2 linked regions of the Sinorhizobium fredii NGR234 genome follow. The main gene of each other region encodes a partner of the protein of the gene in region 2 in a complex. Links are inferred from orthologs where the notes say so. Each region holds a gene or a part of one and is shown on either strand. Other genes may lie near its edges.

The links.
Region 1: the proteins of NGR_RS21590 (region 2) and uvrB are in contact, whole or in part, in a crystal structure (PDB 7EGT), measured with the Thermus thermophilus proteins. The link is inferred for Sinorhizobium fredii NGR234 from one-to-one orthologs. Residues at the interface, in WP_096412145.1 of Thermus thermophilus: His654, Arg656, Phe657, Gln666, Asp668, Glu669, Lys680, Arg681, Leu682, Ser683, Lys685, Tyr686, Ala687; in WP_096411307.1 of Thermus thermophilus: Glu23, Leu25, Arg26, Asp27, Gly28, Glu29, Arg30, Phe31, Arg55, Glu326, Asp327, Phe328, Glu379, Ser382, Gln383, His398, Gly400, Arg401.

What each region holds. Positions count from the first base shown.
Region 1 is NC_012587.1:1,808,383-1,814,203, forward strand. The notes cover bases 1-3,569. They hold uvrB (excinuclease ABC subunit UvrB), read left to right. Parts: upstream 1-384; coding sequence 385-3,369; downstream 3,370-3,569. Other genes in these bases: NGR_RS19995 (DMT family protein), read right to left, coding at 1-129. In the rest of the region: NGR_RS32395 (hypothetical protein), read left to right, coding at 3,652-4,281; NGR_RS20010 (DnaJ domain-containing protein), read right to left, coding at 4,601-5,188; NGR_RS20015 (cold-shock protein), read left to right, coding at 5,721-5,821. UniProt on the Escherichia coli protein: The UvrABC repair system catalyzes the recognition and processing of DNA lesions. A damage recognition complex composed of 2 UvrA and 2 UvrB subunits scans DNA for abnormalities.
Region 2 is NC_012587.1:2,132,712-2,140,429, forward strand. What follows is about bases 2,798-6,010. They hold NGR_RS21590 (ATP-dependent helicase), read left to right. Parts: upstream 2,798-3,194; coding sequence 3,195-5,810; downstream 5,811-6,010. Other genes in these bases: NGR_RS21585 (carboxymuconolactone decarboxylase family protein), read left to right, coding at 2,798-3,066; NGR_RS21595 (GNAT family N-acetyltransferase), read right to left, coding at 5,821-6,010. In the rest of the region: NGR_RS21570 (efflux RND transporter permease subunit), read right to left, coding at 1-374; NGR_RS21575 (efflux RND transporter periplasmic adaptor subunit), read right to left, coding at 371-1,564; NGR_RS21580 (cyclase family protein), read left to right, coding at 1,814-2,635; more of NGR_RS21585, read left to right, coding at 2,656-2,797; more of NGR_RS21595, read right to left, coding at 6,011-6,282; NGR_RS21600 (phosphoribosyltransferase), read right to left, coding at 6,369-7,079; NGR_RS21605 (GGDEF domain-containing protein), read left to right, coding at 7,363-7,718. UniProt on the Escherichia coli protein: A helicase with DNA-dependent ATPase activity. Unwinds DNA duplexes with 3'-5' polarity. Translocates on single-stranded DNA with 3'-5' polarity. Initiates unwinding more efficiently from a nicked substrate than double-stranded DNA.

The DNA.
Region 1 (5,821 bases), 330 kb from region 2 along the record:
GACGATGACGATATAGAGCGGCGAGGATGTGAACTTCAGGTGGCCGTACCAGGCGAAGGTCATGAAGACATTGGAGGCGAGCAGCAGCACCACCGGCCAGACATAGGCGGGATTGACGGCAAGGGACATGAAGACCTCGGAAGGACGCGAATCGGTGTTCGAGGATGATCCGGCCGCCCCCGCCGTTTCAAGCCTCTCCATGCCGCGCGACCTGCAGTCCCTTCATCGTCGACATATCCCTGTCATCGAAAAGCAACGGGCGGCTCGGCCCGGTTGCTGTTGGCCGGAGATTGATCCGAGAAGACCGAAAATCCAAGCCGGCCGTTTCCCTTTTGTACTCCTTCCCCCTTGGCTTTCGGCCTGACTCTCTCCATATTCCCGGCCATGACCCGATCTCCGAAGAGTTCCCCGAAGAAACCGTCAACACCCAGCGGCTTCGAAGAGGCCCCGCAGGCGCCGCTTTCCGGTACGCCGCTGTCCGGCAATGTCTCCGACTGGGTGAAGCAACTCGAGGCGGAAGCAGAAACGTCCGCTTTCGAGAGCCAGCGGGAGATCGCCTCCAAGGCCGGCAAACACCGCAAGAAGGTCGAGATCACCGCCTCGAAAGCCGCTGCGAAGACCGTCGCGGGCAAGACCGCGCGCGGCACATCGATGGGCGGCAGCCACGACCCGAAGACGCGGGCCGCCGCCGGTCTCAACCCGGTGGCCGGTCTCGATGTCTCGCTCGAGGATGCCGACAAGCTGACGACCGGCTCCGGCGTTACCGCGACGGTCGAAGCGCTGGCGGCGCTGATCGAGAGCGGCAATCCGCTCTTCAAGGACGGCAAGCTCTGGACGCCGCACCGCCCGGCCCGGCCGGACAAATCCGAAGGCGGCATATCGCTGAAGATGGTGACCGACTACCAGCCCTCCGGCGACCAGCCGACGGCGATCGCCGACCTCGTCGACGGTCTCTCCTCCGGCGAGCGCAACCAGGTGCTGCTCGGCGTCACCGGCTCCGGCAAAACCTTCACCATGGCCAAGGTGATCGAGGCGACGCAGCGCCCGGCCGTCATCCTGGCGCCGAACAAGACGCTTGCCGCCCAGCTCTATTCCGAATTCAAGAACTTCTTCCCGGAGAATGCGGTCGAGTATTTCGTCTCCTACTACGACTACTACCAGCCGGAAGCCTACGTGCCGCGCTCCGACACCTATATCGAGAAGGAATCCTCGATCAACGAGCAGATCGACCGCATGCGCCACTCGGCAACGCGCTCGCTGCTCGAACGCGACGACGTCGTCATCGTCGCCTCGGTCTCCTGCATCTACGGTATCGGCTCAGTCGAGACCTATACGGCGATGACCTTCCAGATGACTGTCGGCGACCGGCTCGACCAGCGGCAATTGCTCGCCGACCTGGTGGCACAGCAATACAAGCGCCGCGACATGGATTTCCAGCGCGGTTCGTTCCGGGTGCGCGGCGACACGATCGAGATCTTCCCGGCTCACCTTGAGGATGCCGCCTGGCGCATCTCGATGTTCGGCGACGAGATCGACGCCATCACCGAATTCGACCCGCTGACCGGCCAGAAGACTGGCGACCTGAAATCGGTGAAGATCTACGCCAACTCGCACTATGTGACGCCGCGGCCGACGCTGAACGCCGCCACCAAGGCGATCAAGGACGAGCTGGCGCACCGCCTCACCGAGCTGGAACGGGCCGGCCGGCTGCTCGAAGCGCAGCGCCTCGAACAGCGCACCCGCTACGACCTGGAAATGCTGGAGGCGACTGGCTCCTGCCAGGGCATCGAGAACTATTCGCGCTACCTGACCGGCCGCAAGCCGGGCGAGCCGCCGCCGACGCTGTTCGAATATATTCCGGACAACGCGCTGATCTTCATCGACGAGAGCCACGTCACTATTCCGCAGATCGGCGGCATGTATCGCGGCGACTTCCGCCGCAAGGCGACGCTGGCCGAATACGGCTTCCGCCTACCCTCCTGCATGGACAACCGGCCCTTGCGCTTCGAGGAATGGGACGCGATGCGTCCGGACACGATCGCCGTCTCGGCAACCCCCGGCGGCTGGGAAATGGAGCAGTCCGGCGGCGTCTTCGCCGAACAGGTGATCCGCCCGACCGGCCTGATCGATCCGCCGGTCGAGGTACGCTCGGCCAAAACCCAGGTCGACGACGTGCTCGGCGAGATCCGCGAGACCGCCGCCGCCGGCTACCGCACCCTCGTCACCGTGCTGACCAAGCGCATGGCCGAGGACCTCACCGAATATCTGCACGAACAGGGCGTGCGGGTGCGCTACATGCACTCCGACATCGACACGCTGGAGCGCATCGAGATCATCCGCGACCTGCGCCTCGGCGCCTTCGACGTGCTGGTCGGCATCAACCTGCTGCGCGAGGGTCTCGACATTCCCGAATGCGGCTTCGTCGCCATCCTCGACGCCGACAAGGAAGGCTTCCTGCGCTCGGAAACCTCGCTGATCCAGACGATCGGCCGCGCCGCCCGCAATGTCGACGGCAAGGTCATCCTCTATGCCGACACCATCACCGGCTCGATGAGCCGGGCGATGGAGGAGACTGCCCGCCGCCGCGAGAAGCAGATGGCCTACAACCTCGAAAACGGCATCACGCCGGAATCGGTGAAGGCGAAGATCTCCGACATTCTCGACTCGGTCTACGAGCGCGACCATGTCCGCGCCGACATCTCCGGCGTCGCCGGCAAGGGCTTTGCCGAGGCCGGCCACCTCGTCGGCAACAATCTGCAGGCACATCTCAACGCGCTCGAAAAACAGATGCGCGACGCCGCCGCCGACCTCGACTTCGAAACCGCCGCGCGGCTGCGCGACGAGATCAAGCGCCTCAAGGCCGCGGAGCTTGCCGTGCTGGACGACCCGATGGCGCGGGAAGAGGCGCGGAGCGCCGAAGGCGCGACAGGGAAGCGAAAGGAAGAGGCGCGATCGCAGGAGAACCGAAAGGGCGCCTCCTCTTCGACGTCCCCGTCTTCTCCGTCATCCTCGGCTTCGACCCGAGGATCCAAAGCCACGGAGGAGAAGTCACTCTTCCAGAAACCCTCGCTCGACGACATGGGCCCGGGCACCGACACCGAGCGCCCCCTGTTCCGCAAGCCCGACCTCGACGAAATGGGCCGCGACGTGGCGATTCCTGCGGGCAGCGAGTCGGACGGGAAATCGCTGTTCAGGAAAAACAGCCTCGACGAGATGACCGTCGGCCGGACCGAGAAGCCGGTGACTGGGAAAGTGCCGGACAAACCGCTGGTCCGCGCCAAGCCCGGCGTCGGCTCCTACGAGGATCCGGCGGAAGAGAAGCGCCGGCAAGGCAGGACGAAGGGCAAGACCGGGCGGCCGGGACGGTAGCAGTCGTGGCGACAGACCAGGCTAGAATCGTATAGCCCGCTTTCTGGACAGGGCGCCGACAGGTGGCGTCCGTCGACGCAGATTCGCAAGAAGCCCTTCATCGTCCATCGGCTCGCCGCACGCGGAGCGCGCGTGCAGAGCCTCCATACATTTCAACTGCCACTTGAACTACGCGCTACAACTGCTCGTTACAACAGGCTTTTCCGCTTCCAATTTGCCTGACCGAGGGAACAAACGCGCGGACTACGAATTTCAGTTCTTTCTAATTTAGGGAGAACGAACATGTTGCCCCTGAAGCAACGTCTCATGAGCACCAGCGTAGCACTCCTGTCGGCGGGCTTTCTCGCCTCGGCAGCACCACCGGCAAGAGCCCAGGAGGCCGAACGGCCCATACTGACGGCGCAGCAGTGCAGCCCGCTGACGGAAGCCAACTATCAGCAATGCTGCATGGCGCAGAACCGCGCCGATATTCTCACGACCGAGCAGCTCGACCAATGCCCACCCTTTGCCACAGCGCTCATTCGCAACGTCTTTTCGACGACATCCACCGACGGCAACCCCACCGGCAGTAACGGCGGTGGCGGCTCCGGTGGCGGTGGCTCCGGCGGCGGCGGCGGCGGTGGCGGCGGCGGTGGTGGCGGCGGCGGCGGCAACGGCGGTGGCGGCGGCGGTGGCGGTGGCGGCGGCGGCGGTGGCGGCGGCGGCGGTGGCGGCGGCGGCGGCGATGGTGGCGGCGGCGGCAACGATGGTGGCGGCGGTGGCAACGACGGTGGCGGTGGCGGCCAGGATCCTGGAAGGGGTAACCAGGACCAACACAGAGATAACCAGGATCCCGGAAGGGGCAACCAGGATCAAAGACCGGATCACCGAGATCCCGGAAGAGGCAACCAGGATAGCGGCGACAACCGGTAGGACAGGTCCGGCGGGCGCAGGGGCGCTCCTCCCTGCTGAGGCCAAATAAATAAGTCGCGCCGGCTCACGGCAGCCGGCGCATGAGGTTCCCTTGTGGGAAATAGTAGGAGGAGACTTCTTCTAGCGCCTGGGGTCGGGCTCGCGAAGTCGGGGAAAGCGCGAATCCTACTTTTTCGCCAAGCGCCCCCTAGATCGAACCGATCGTCCCCACTTTCCGCGAATTGGACATCCAGCAACGTGTCGCCGGTCGGCGATCCCAATTGGCTGCAGATTGAAGTCTCTGCCAGAAGTAGGCGTTTGGAAGCGATTCGGAAGCCCCCTACTCCGCCGCCCGCGCCTCCACCTCCAGCGGCTCCATCTCATAGGAATAGCCTTCGAGCATCTGATAGGCCTGCTCGATCACGCCGATCTGCGCTTCGGCCGTCTTGATCGCATCGCTGATCGACTGGCTGCGGGCGCGCAGCATCGAGCCGAGGACGTCGGTCTCCGGCCGCCGGCCGAGGCGGTCGAGGTGCTTGCGGACGCGCGCCCGGTGGCGCTCCAGTTCGAGGATGTGGAAGCGCGTCTTGACGATGTCGTCGGAGAGCTTTCGGCGCATGGCCGCGATCGGATCGAAGCTGCCGGGCTCGCGCAGGTCGAGGATGAAGTCGTTGACGAGCGTCTCGAGCATCATCAGACCCTTGACCTGTTTGGGGTCGACGAGCTGCGGATCGTAGCCGGTGTCGTCAAAAACCTTGCGGCGCACTGGATCCTTCAAAAGGTCATAGGCCGTCTGCAGTTTGCCGAACTGCTCGGCATCGCCGCCGCGGTCCGGATGCGCCGTCTTCACCGCCCGGCGGTAGGCCGCCCGGATAGCCCGCTCATCGGCGTCGCGTTCAAGTCCAAGGAGGGCATAGGGATCGATCAAGCCGGCCACCTGTTGTTCATCGATTTGCAATGGTCCTGTCCGGTTCAGACCTACCGGTTCGCTGCGCCGGCAGCAAGTCCACGGCGATCGCATCGAAACCGCGCCACGCTCACCGAAGCGTCGCGGCGAAAATGTGGTGGAAACGAGGCAATCCACGACATTTGCGTGTTGGTTCGGCTTTATCAAAGTCCCGGAAAGCCCGGTCGTGCAAGGCATTGCGCAGGCGCGCCTGTAGGCGGAACTCTTCGCTTGCCTTTTACCCCGAATACTGCCAATCCTATCGCCGTTCGGGCGATTTCAATCCCGGAGACTGGACTTTCGTTTGAGCCCGGCCATAGCCGGGTCTGCCGCAAGCGGCATCGTAGACGTCTTTTCCCCGATATCGTGACCACTCGACGCCTTTCAGCCTACCGCTGAAGACGACATATTCGTTTCCCAAAAGGGGCACGAATCCACTACCTCAAGCAGCCAAGCCGTGCTATTGAAGCGCTGGGTTGCGGCAAAGACAGACTGAAGGAAAAGGACTTCTTCCATGGCCACCAAGGGCATCGTAAAATTCTTCAACCAGGACAAGGGTTTTGGTTTCATCACGCCGGACGGCGGCGCCAAGGACGTTTTCGTCCACATCTCCGC
Region 2 (7,718 bases):
TTCGCCGCTTGGCCGATGTCGGTCGTGTCCGAAAATTCGAGCGTGACGCGGCTGCGGCCGAAGGACGACGAAGAGGAAATACCCTTGATCCCTTGGACACGCGACACCGCGCCTTCGATGATGGAGGTCACTTCGCGGTCGATCGTCTCGGGCGAGGCGCCCTCGAACTCCGTGGTCACGGAGATGACCGGCTGATCGACCTGCGGCAGTTCGCGGATTTCGATGCCGTTCCAGGCGGCAAGGCCCGCGACCACGATCAACATGTTGACGACGAGCGCGAAGATCGGCCGGCGAATGAACAGCGCGGTGAAGCCTGTCTTGCCGCCCTGCCCGCCGGGCGTACTGCCATGGTGACCGCCGAACCCGATGTTCATTGCGCGTCCCCCGCCACCTTCTGCTCGCGTTCGGGGTTTTCTTCGCCGGCGATGCGGACTGCGCCGCCGTCGCGCAACCGCTGCACACCCTCGGTGACGATGCGGTCGCCTTCGGCGATCTCAGCCTCGACCAGCACCTTGTCCGGATTGCGCTGGATGATCTTGATCGGCACCCGCTCGCTGTTGTCGCCGTTGATGCGCCAGATATAGGACCCTTCGGAACTCCACTGGACCGCCAGTGGATCGACGGTCGGGTAGCGATCCCCGTCGAAGGCCATCATGACGGAGAAGGACATGCCGGCACGCAGCATGTCGTCCGGATTCTCGATTCGCGCCCGCACCCGAAGCGTACGGCTCGCCTGGTCGAGGCGGTTGTCGATGGCATGGATGGCACCATCCAGTTGCCGGCCGGGCTGCGCCACCGCGTTCGCCGTGACGGGCTGGCCGACGGAAATCTTGCTGGCAAAGCGTTCCGGTACCCAGAAATCGACAAGGATCTGCGACCGGTCGTCGACGACCGCGATCGGCGTGGAAGTGGTGACGTAGTCGCCGACATTGACGGTGATGATGCCGACGATGCCTTTCGACGGTGCGACGATGTCGCGCCGCCTGAGATCGAGCTCGGCTGTCCTCAGCGCCAGTTCGGCCGTCTGCATGGCGATCTCCGCGTCGCGGACTTCGACCGCCGTCACCGCGCGGGCCGTCCCGAGATTGCGGTAGCGCTCGACCTTTTCCCGGGCGCTGTCGCGCGTCAGCCGGGCGTGCTCGGCAGCAATCATCTGCTCGTCGCTGTCAAGCCGCGCGATCACCTGGCCTTCCTCGATGCGATCGCCCGATTTTACCAGAATTTCCGTGAGATTGCCCGTGGAGGCCGGCGTCACGGTGACCGAACGGATAGCCTCGCCGTTGCCGATCGCGTTCAGTCGGTTGTTGACGATTGCGCTCTCAGCCGGCCTTACGACAACGAGCGCCGCATCCGAGAAGCCGCGACGCCCACCTTCTCCGCGCCCGCCGTTGCGCTGCCCGCCGGCTCCGTCTCCGCTCTGCGTTCCCGACAGCGCATCGATAAGCGGATGCGAAACGCCGATCGCCCCGAGCGTTTCTCCCGCTCCGGGGGCAAAGCGCACCCAGGCGGCGCCCCCGACGACGAGAACGACGAGGCTGACCGCCAGTTGCTTCAAAAAGCGCATTCATGTCTCCGAATAAGATACGCGCTCCAGCGCGGCGCGTACCGGCGGAACGTCCCGAGTTGTCGTGAGTATCGTTATTTGCGTGCCTTCGGGCAATCTCGGAACGCCATCATTACGCATTTGTAATGAAAGCAGAATTTGTTGTCCGCATCATGGCGCCCCGGGGTTGGACGATTGCTGTTTACAGCCGCCGGAGCTCGGCTATTCTGCCGTCACTGAAACCGGACGTTGAAGAGCGGAGATGAGCACATGTGCGATGCATGCGTAATCGAATCGGTAAAGCAGCAGATGTTGTCGCGGCGCAGCTTCTTCCGCGCCGCCGCGGTCGGTACGGCGGGGGTTGCCGCCGCCGGCATGGGGATCGCGCCGGCGGCGCTGGCCGCAGGGCATGCCGGCGTCACCGACCTTACGCACGAACTCCACGAAGAATTTCCCACCTTCTTCGGCCAGCAGCAATTCTTTCGCGAGCAGAAGTTCAACTTTGCCGAACATACCTTCAACCTGTTCGAACTGCGGGTGAACGAACATACGGGCACCCATGTCGACGCGCCGCTGCATTTCTCTGCCGACGGTCTCTCGGTCGCCGAACTGCCGGTTGAAAAGCTCGTCGTGCCGCTCTGCGTTGTCGACATCCGCGAGAGGGCTTCCGCCGACCCGGATGCGCAGGTGACGCCCGACGACATCAAGGCGTGGATCGCCGCGAACGGCGACATCCCGGAGAACGCCTGTGTCGCGATGCTCTCCGGCTGGGCGGAACATATCGGCACGGACAAGTTCCGCAATGCCGATAGCGCGGGCAAGCTGCACTTTCCCGGCTTCCATGTCGAAGCCGCCAAGTATCTGCTGGAGGAAACGAAGACTGCAGGGATTGCCGTCGACACGCTGTCGCTCGACCATGGCATTTCGCCCGACTTCGCCACCCACCGCGCCTGGCTGCCCGAGGGCCGCTGGGGCCTCGAGGCAGCCGCCAACCTCGACAAGCTGCCGGCCAAGGGCGCAACGCTTGTTCTTGGTGCGCCGAAGCACCGCGGCGGCACCGGCGGCCCGGCGCGCGTCTTCGCCCTCGTTTGACACCTCATGCAGGAGGAACCATGAGCACGATCGCGCCGCCGCCCAATCCGGAATCGAACCCGCGCGTCAAGGCGGTCTTCGACGACATCCGCGCCACGCGGAAATCGGACTTCATCAACAATATGTGGCTCTGGCTCGCCTTCGATCCGGATCTCCTGGAGCGCACCTGGGCGGAGGTCAAGGCGGTGATGGCGACGCCCTCGGCGCTCGATCCGCTGGTGAAGGAGATGCTTTACATCGCGGTATCGGTCACCAATGGCTGCGGCTATTGCATTCATTCGCACACGGCCGCCGCCAAGGCGAAGGGGATGAGCGAGGCGGAACACGCCGATCTGCTCCGTGTGATTTCGCTGGCCGCCAAGACCAACCAGTTGGCGACCGCGTTGCAGGTTCCGGTCGATCCGGCCTTTGACGCCACGGCCCAGCGATAAGCGTCACCAGAAGACTGGCGCTGAAAACGCCAGTCTTTCCACAGGCTTGCCCGGGGCGGACGAGACTCCGGAATAAAAGAAGAACATCCTTTCTGGCCTTTCGGTCCCGAATCACTACATTGGGCCGCATGAGCAAAGGTTTCGACGACATTCCCTTCTTCGACGAGGAGCCGGCGCCGCGCAAACCCGCGCCTGCCGCCGGCGGCATCGCCGCGCGCGCCATGGCCGCCCGCGACAAGACCCAGCGGCCGGATTACCTCTCCGGTCTCAACCCCGAGCAGCGCGAAGCCGTCGAAACGCTGGAGGGGCCGGTCCTGGTGCTCGCCGGCGCCGGCACCGGCAAGACGCGGGTGCTCACCACCCGCATCGCCCATATCCTTTCGACCGGCCGTGCCTACCCCTCGCAAATCCTCGCGGTGACCTTCACCAACAAGGCGGCCCGCGAGATGAAGGAGCGCATCGGCGTGCTCGTAGGCCATGCCGTCGAAGGCATGCCCTGGCTCGGCACCTTCCACTCGATCGGCGTCAAGCTCTTGCGCCGCCACGCCGAACTCGTGGGCTTGAGATCCGATTTCACCATCCTCGATACCGACGACGTGGTGCGCCTGATCAAGCAGCTCATCCAGGCCGAAGGCCTCGACGACAAGCGCTGGCCGGCCAAGCAGTTCGCCGGCATGATCGACACCTGGAAGAACAAGGGCCTCGACCCGGCGCAGATCCCGGAGGGCGACGCCCGCGCCTTCGCCAACGGCAAGGGCCGCGAGCTTTATGTCGCCTATCAGAACCGGCTCCTGACGCTCAACGCCTGCGACTTCGGCGACCTGCTGCTGCATCCGATCCGCATGTTCCGCGCCAATCCGGACGTGCTGAAGGACTATCACGACAAGTTCCGCTACATCCTGGTCGACGAGTACCAGGATACCAACACGGCGCAATATATGTGGCTGCGGCTGCTGGCGCAGCGGCCGCAAGGTGCCCGGGAAAAACACCCCTCCCCACCCCCTCCCCACAAGGGGGAGGGGCAGGAGCGGGTGGCCGCGTCCCGCTCCCCATCGAACCTAGTCGAGGAACGCCTGTCGGCGCCGCAGGCTAGCCCCTCCCCCTTGTGGGGAGGGGTTGGGGAGGGGAAATCCCGGGAAGAAAAGCCCCGCGTCAACATCTGCTGCGTCGGTGACGACGACCAGTCGATCTACGGCTGGCGCGGCGCCGAAGTCGACAATATCCTCCGCTTCGAAAAGGATTTCCCCGGCGCCAAGGTCATCAAGCTCGAGCGCAATTACCGCTCGACCGAACACATCCTCGGCGCCGCCGCCCACCTGATCGCCCACAACGAGGGCCGGCTCGGCAAGACGCTCTTCACCGACCGTAGCCACCCGGACGACGAGAAGGTGCATGTGCATGCGGCCTGGGACTCCGAAGAGGAGGCCCGCGCCGTCGGCGAGGAGATCGAGCAGCTCCAGCGCAGGAAGCACAATCTCAACGACATTGCGATCCTGGTGCGCGCCTCCTTCCAGATGCGCGAGTTCGAAGACCGCTTCGTCACGCTCGGCCTCAATTATCGCGTCATCGGCGGCCCCCGCTTCTACGAGCGGCTCGAGATCCGCGATGCCATGGCCTATTTCCGCCTTGTCTGCCAGCCGGCCGACGATCTCGCCTTCGAGCGCATCGTCAACACACCGAAGCGCGGCCTGGGCGACACCACCGTCCGCAACCTTCACGACTACGCCCGCGCCCGCGACATACCGATGCTGGCCGCCGCAACCGAAATCATCGAAACCGACGAACTGAAGCCGAAGGCGCGCAAGGCGCTCTTCGACGTCGTCACCGATTTCCGCCGCTGGCAGACATTGCTCGAAACGACGCCTCATACGGAACTCGCCGAACAGATCCTCGACGAGAGCGGCTATACGGCAATGTGGCAGGCCGACAAGTCCGCCGAAGCGCCGGGACGCCTCGAAAACCTCAAGGAACTCATCCGCTCGATGGAGGCCTTCGAGTCGATGCGCGGCTTCCTCGAGCATGTCGCGCTGGTCATGGATGCCGAGCAGAACGAGAACATGGATGCCGTGTCGATCATGACGCTGCACTCCGCCAAGGGCCTGGAGTTCGACACCATCTTCCTGCCGGGCTGGGAGGAAGGGCTATTTCCGCATCAGCGGGCGCTGGACGAGGGCGGCCGCGCCGGTCTCGAGGAGGAGCGCCGTCTCGCCTATGTCGGCATCACCCGCGCCAAGCGTCGCTGCCATATCTGGTTCGTCTCGAACCGCCGCATCCATGGTCTCTGGCAGACGACCATGCCCTCACGTTTCCTCGACGAACTGCCGATCGACCATGTCGAGGTCGCCGAGCAGGACGTCTCCTATGGCGGCTACAATCGCGGCGGCTACGGCCAGTCGCGCTTCGACAAGGCCGACCCCTTCGAAAACACCTACCAGACGCCCGGCTGGAAGCGCGCCCAGCAGCACCGCACGGAAGCCACCCGCGACAATTGGGGCACCCGCTCAGGCCACGCCGTCGAGCGGATCGGCTACGGCGAATCCGGCCCCCGCACCCGCACCATCGAGGGCGAACTCGTCGCCAAGTCGACGACCGCCGAACCCTCGCGCTTCAATGTCGGCGACCGCGTCTTCCACCTCAAATTCGGCAACGGCAACATTGCCGCGATCGAAGGCAACAAGCTGACGATCGATTTCGACCGCGCCGGTCAGAAGCGCGTGCTGGACGGGTTTGTGGAAAGGGTGTGAAGGGGCGCCCTCAAATCACCATCCGATACATCACGAAGCCGGATTTTTCTGCCACCTTGTCGTAGAGCCGCATCGCCTTGAGGTTCGTCTCGTGGGTCAGCCAGTAAACGCGTGACGTGCCCGCCCTTCTTGCTGCTTCGAAGACACCGTTGATCAGCGCCTCGCCGACTCCTTTGCCGCGCGCTGCCTCGTTGATGAACAGGTCCTGGAGATAGCAATTCGGCTGGATCGCGGTGGTGGTGCGGTGAAAGATGAAATGCGTGAGCCCGACCAGCCGCCCCTTGTTCTCCGCAACCAGGGCATGCATCGGTTCATAGGCATCGAAGAATCGCGACCAGGTCATATGGGTAATGTCCTGAGCGAGCGCGCTTTCGCCCGCGCGTCCGTAAAAGGCGTTATAGCCTTCCCAGAGCAGCAGCCATTGTTCGTAGTCGCTCCGGACGACCGGGCGGATGGAAAGGTTTTCACTCATTGTCGAACCCACCGGAAAGGTCGTTACGGGGGCGCCAGCATAACCCTTGATATCGGCAAGGTCTATCTGGCAGCAGCGTCCCGTCATCACTCGCTTTGATCTGGACCGGTCGAGCCGGTTCGCACCTCTTTTCCTGCTCCTTCGCCTTTCGCGCGTCTCATCAGGGCGATCACCTCGGCATCGGTGGTCTGTTCGAAATCGACGTAATGGATGCTGACGGCATGGAAAGGATGAGGCGTCGCGAGGCAGACAAGGCGGTCGATCTGATGGCGGAGGCCGGCGATCGCGCTCGGCGGAGCCACCGGCACGGCGACGATAAGCGCCGCGGCGCCCGCCTTGCGGAGCGCCTGAACCGCGGCCCGGACCGTGCCGCCGGTGGCAATTCCGTCGTCGACGATGACGACATTGCGCTTTTCCGCTGAAATGCGCGGCCGATCGCCGAGGTAAAGCGTGCGGCGACGCTCCAGTTCGAGACGCTGACGCGCCGTCTCTGCCTCAAGGTACGCCTTGGACGGCTTGACCAGGCGCATCGCCTCGGCATTGAGAACCAACTGCGGCTCGTCGCCGTCGACGAGCGCTCCAAGACCGAACTCGGCATGTCCGGGAGCACCGATCTTCCTGACGATAAGGAGCTCGAGCGGAGCATCGAGAATTGCCGCCACCTCGAAGGCGACCGGCACGCCACCGCGCGGCAGCGCCATCACCAGCGGATCGGCAATGCCTTCGCGCGCTATCGCCGCGGCAAGCCGCCGGCCCGCATCGACCCGGTCTGCAAAGCAAAGGCTCTCATGGGACATGGCGCACGCTCCGGATCATCGTCTGACAGGTTGAACCGATGCACATCATGAGGGGCGACCGGCCATTCAGGCTGCATGGATCGATCGAGAACCTGGTCCAACCGGGATATATGGCCGCCATCGAAAATTTACGTCGCAACCAATGCGAGAAAGAAAGTCAAACCGCTCAAATTGCAGCGAATTTGGCCGGCCTTCGTTAACACGGCGACGCTACGAATTTGATCACGCATACCGCTGGCTCGAAAGCCATCCGCTTCATTTTAGCACGACAGGCCGTTTCGAAATGAGCATTTTCCCTGCCATATCGGTCATTGCGCAGCTGGCACTCCTGTCCGCCCTTCTACGCCTGCGAAGCTCCGAGACAGCCGCCCGAGACTTCTCGATCGCCTGCGCACTATCGGCGATTGCAACGCTTCTCCTGATGGCGTCGACGTCGTTCAGCATGCCGATTGTCGCGATGCCCGGTTATGCGGCGATGATTGCTGCGTTTTTCGGCTTTCTTATTGGCCTTCGCCGGCTGTTGGCCTCATCGGTCCCAATCGGCGTCTGTGCCGCGCTCGCACTTGCGGCAGCGGCGGCCGGCCTTCTTATCGACCCGGGCGGACAGGGCAGCCTCGCCGGAAGGTTGATCGTGATCGC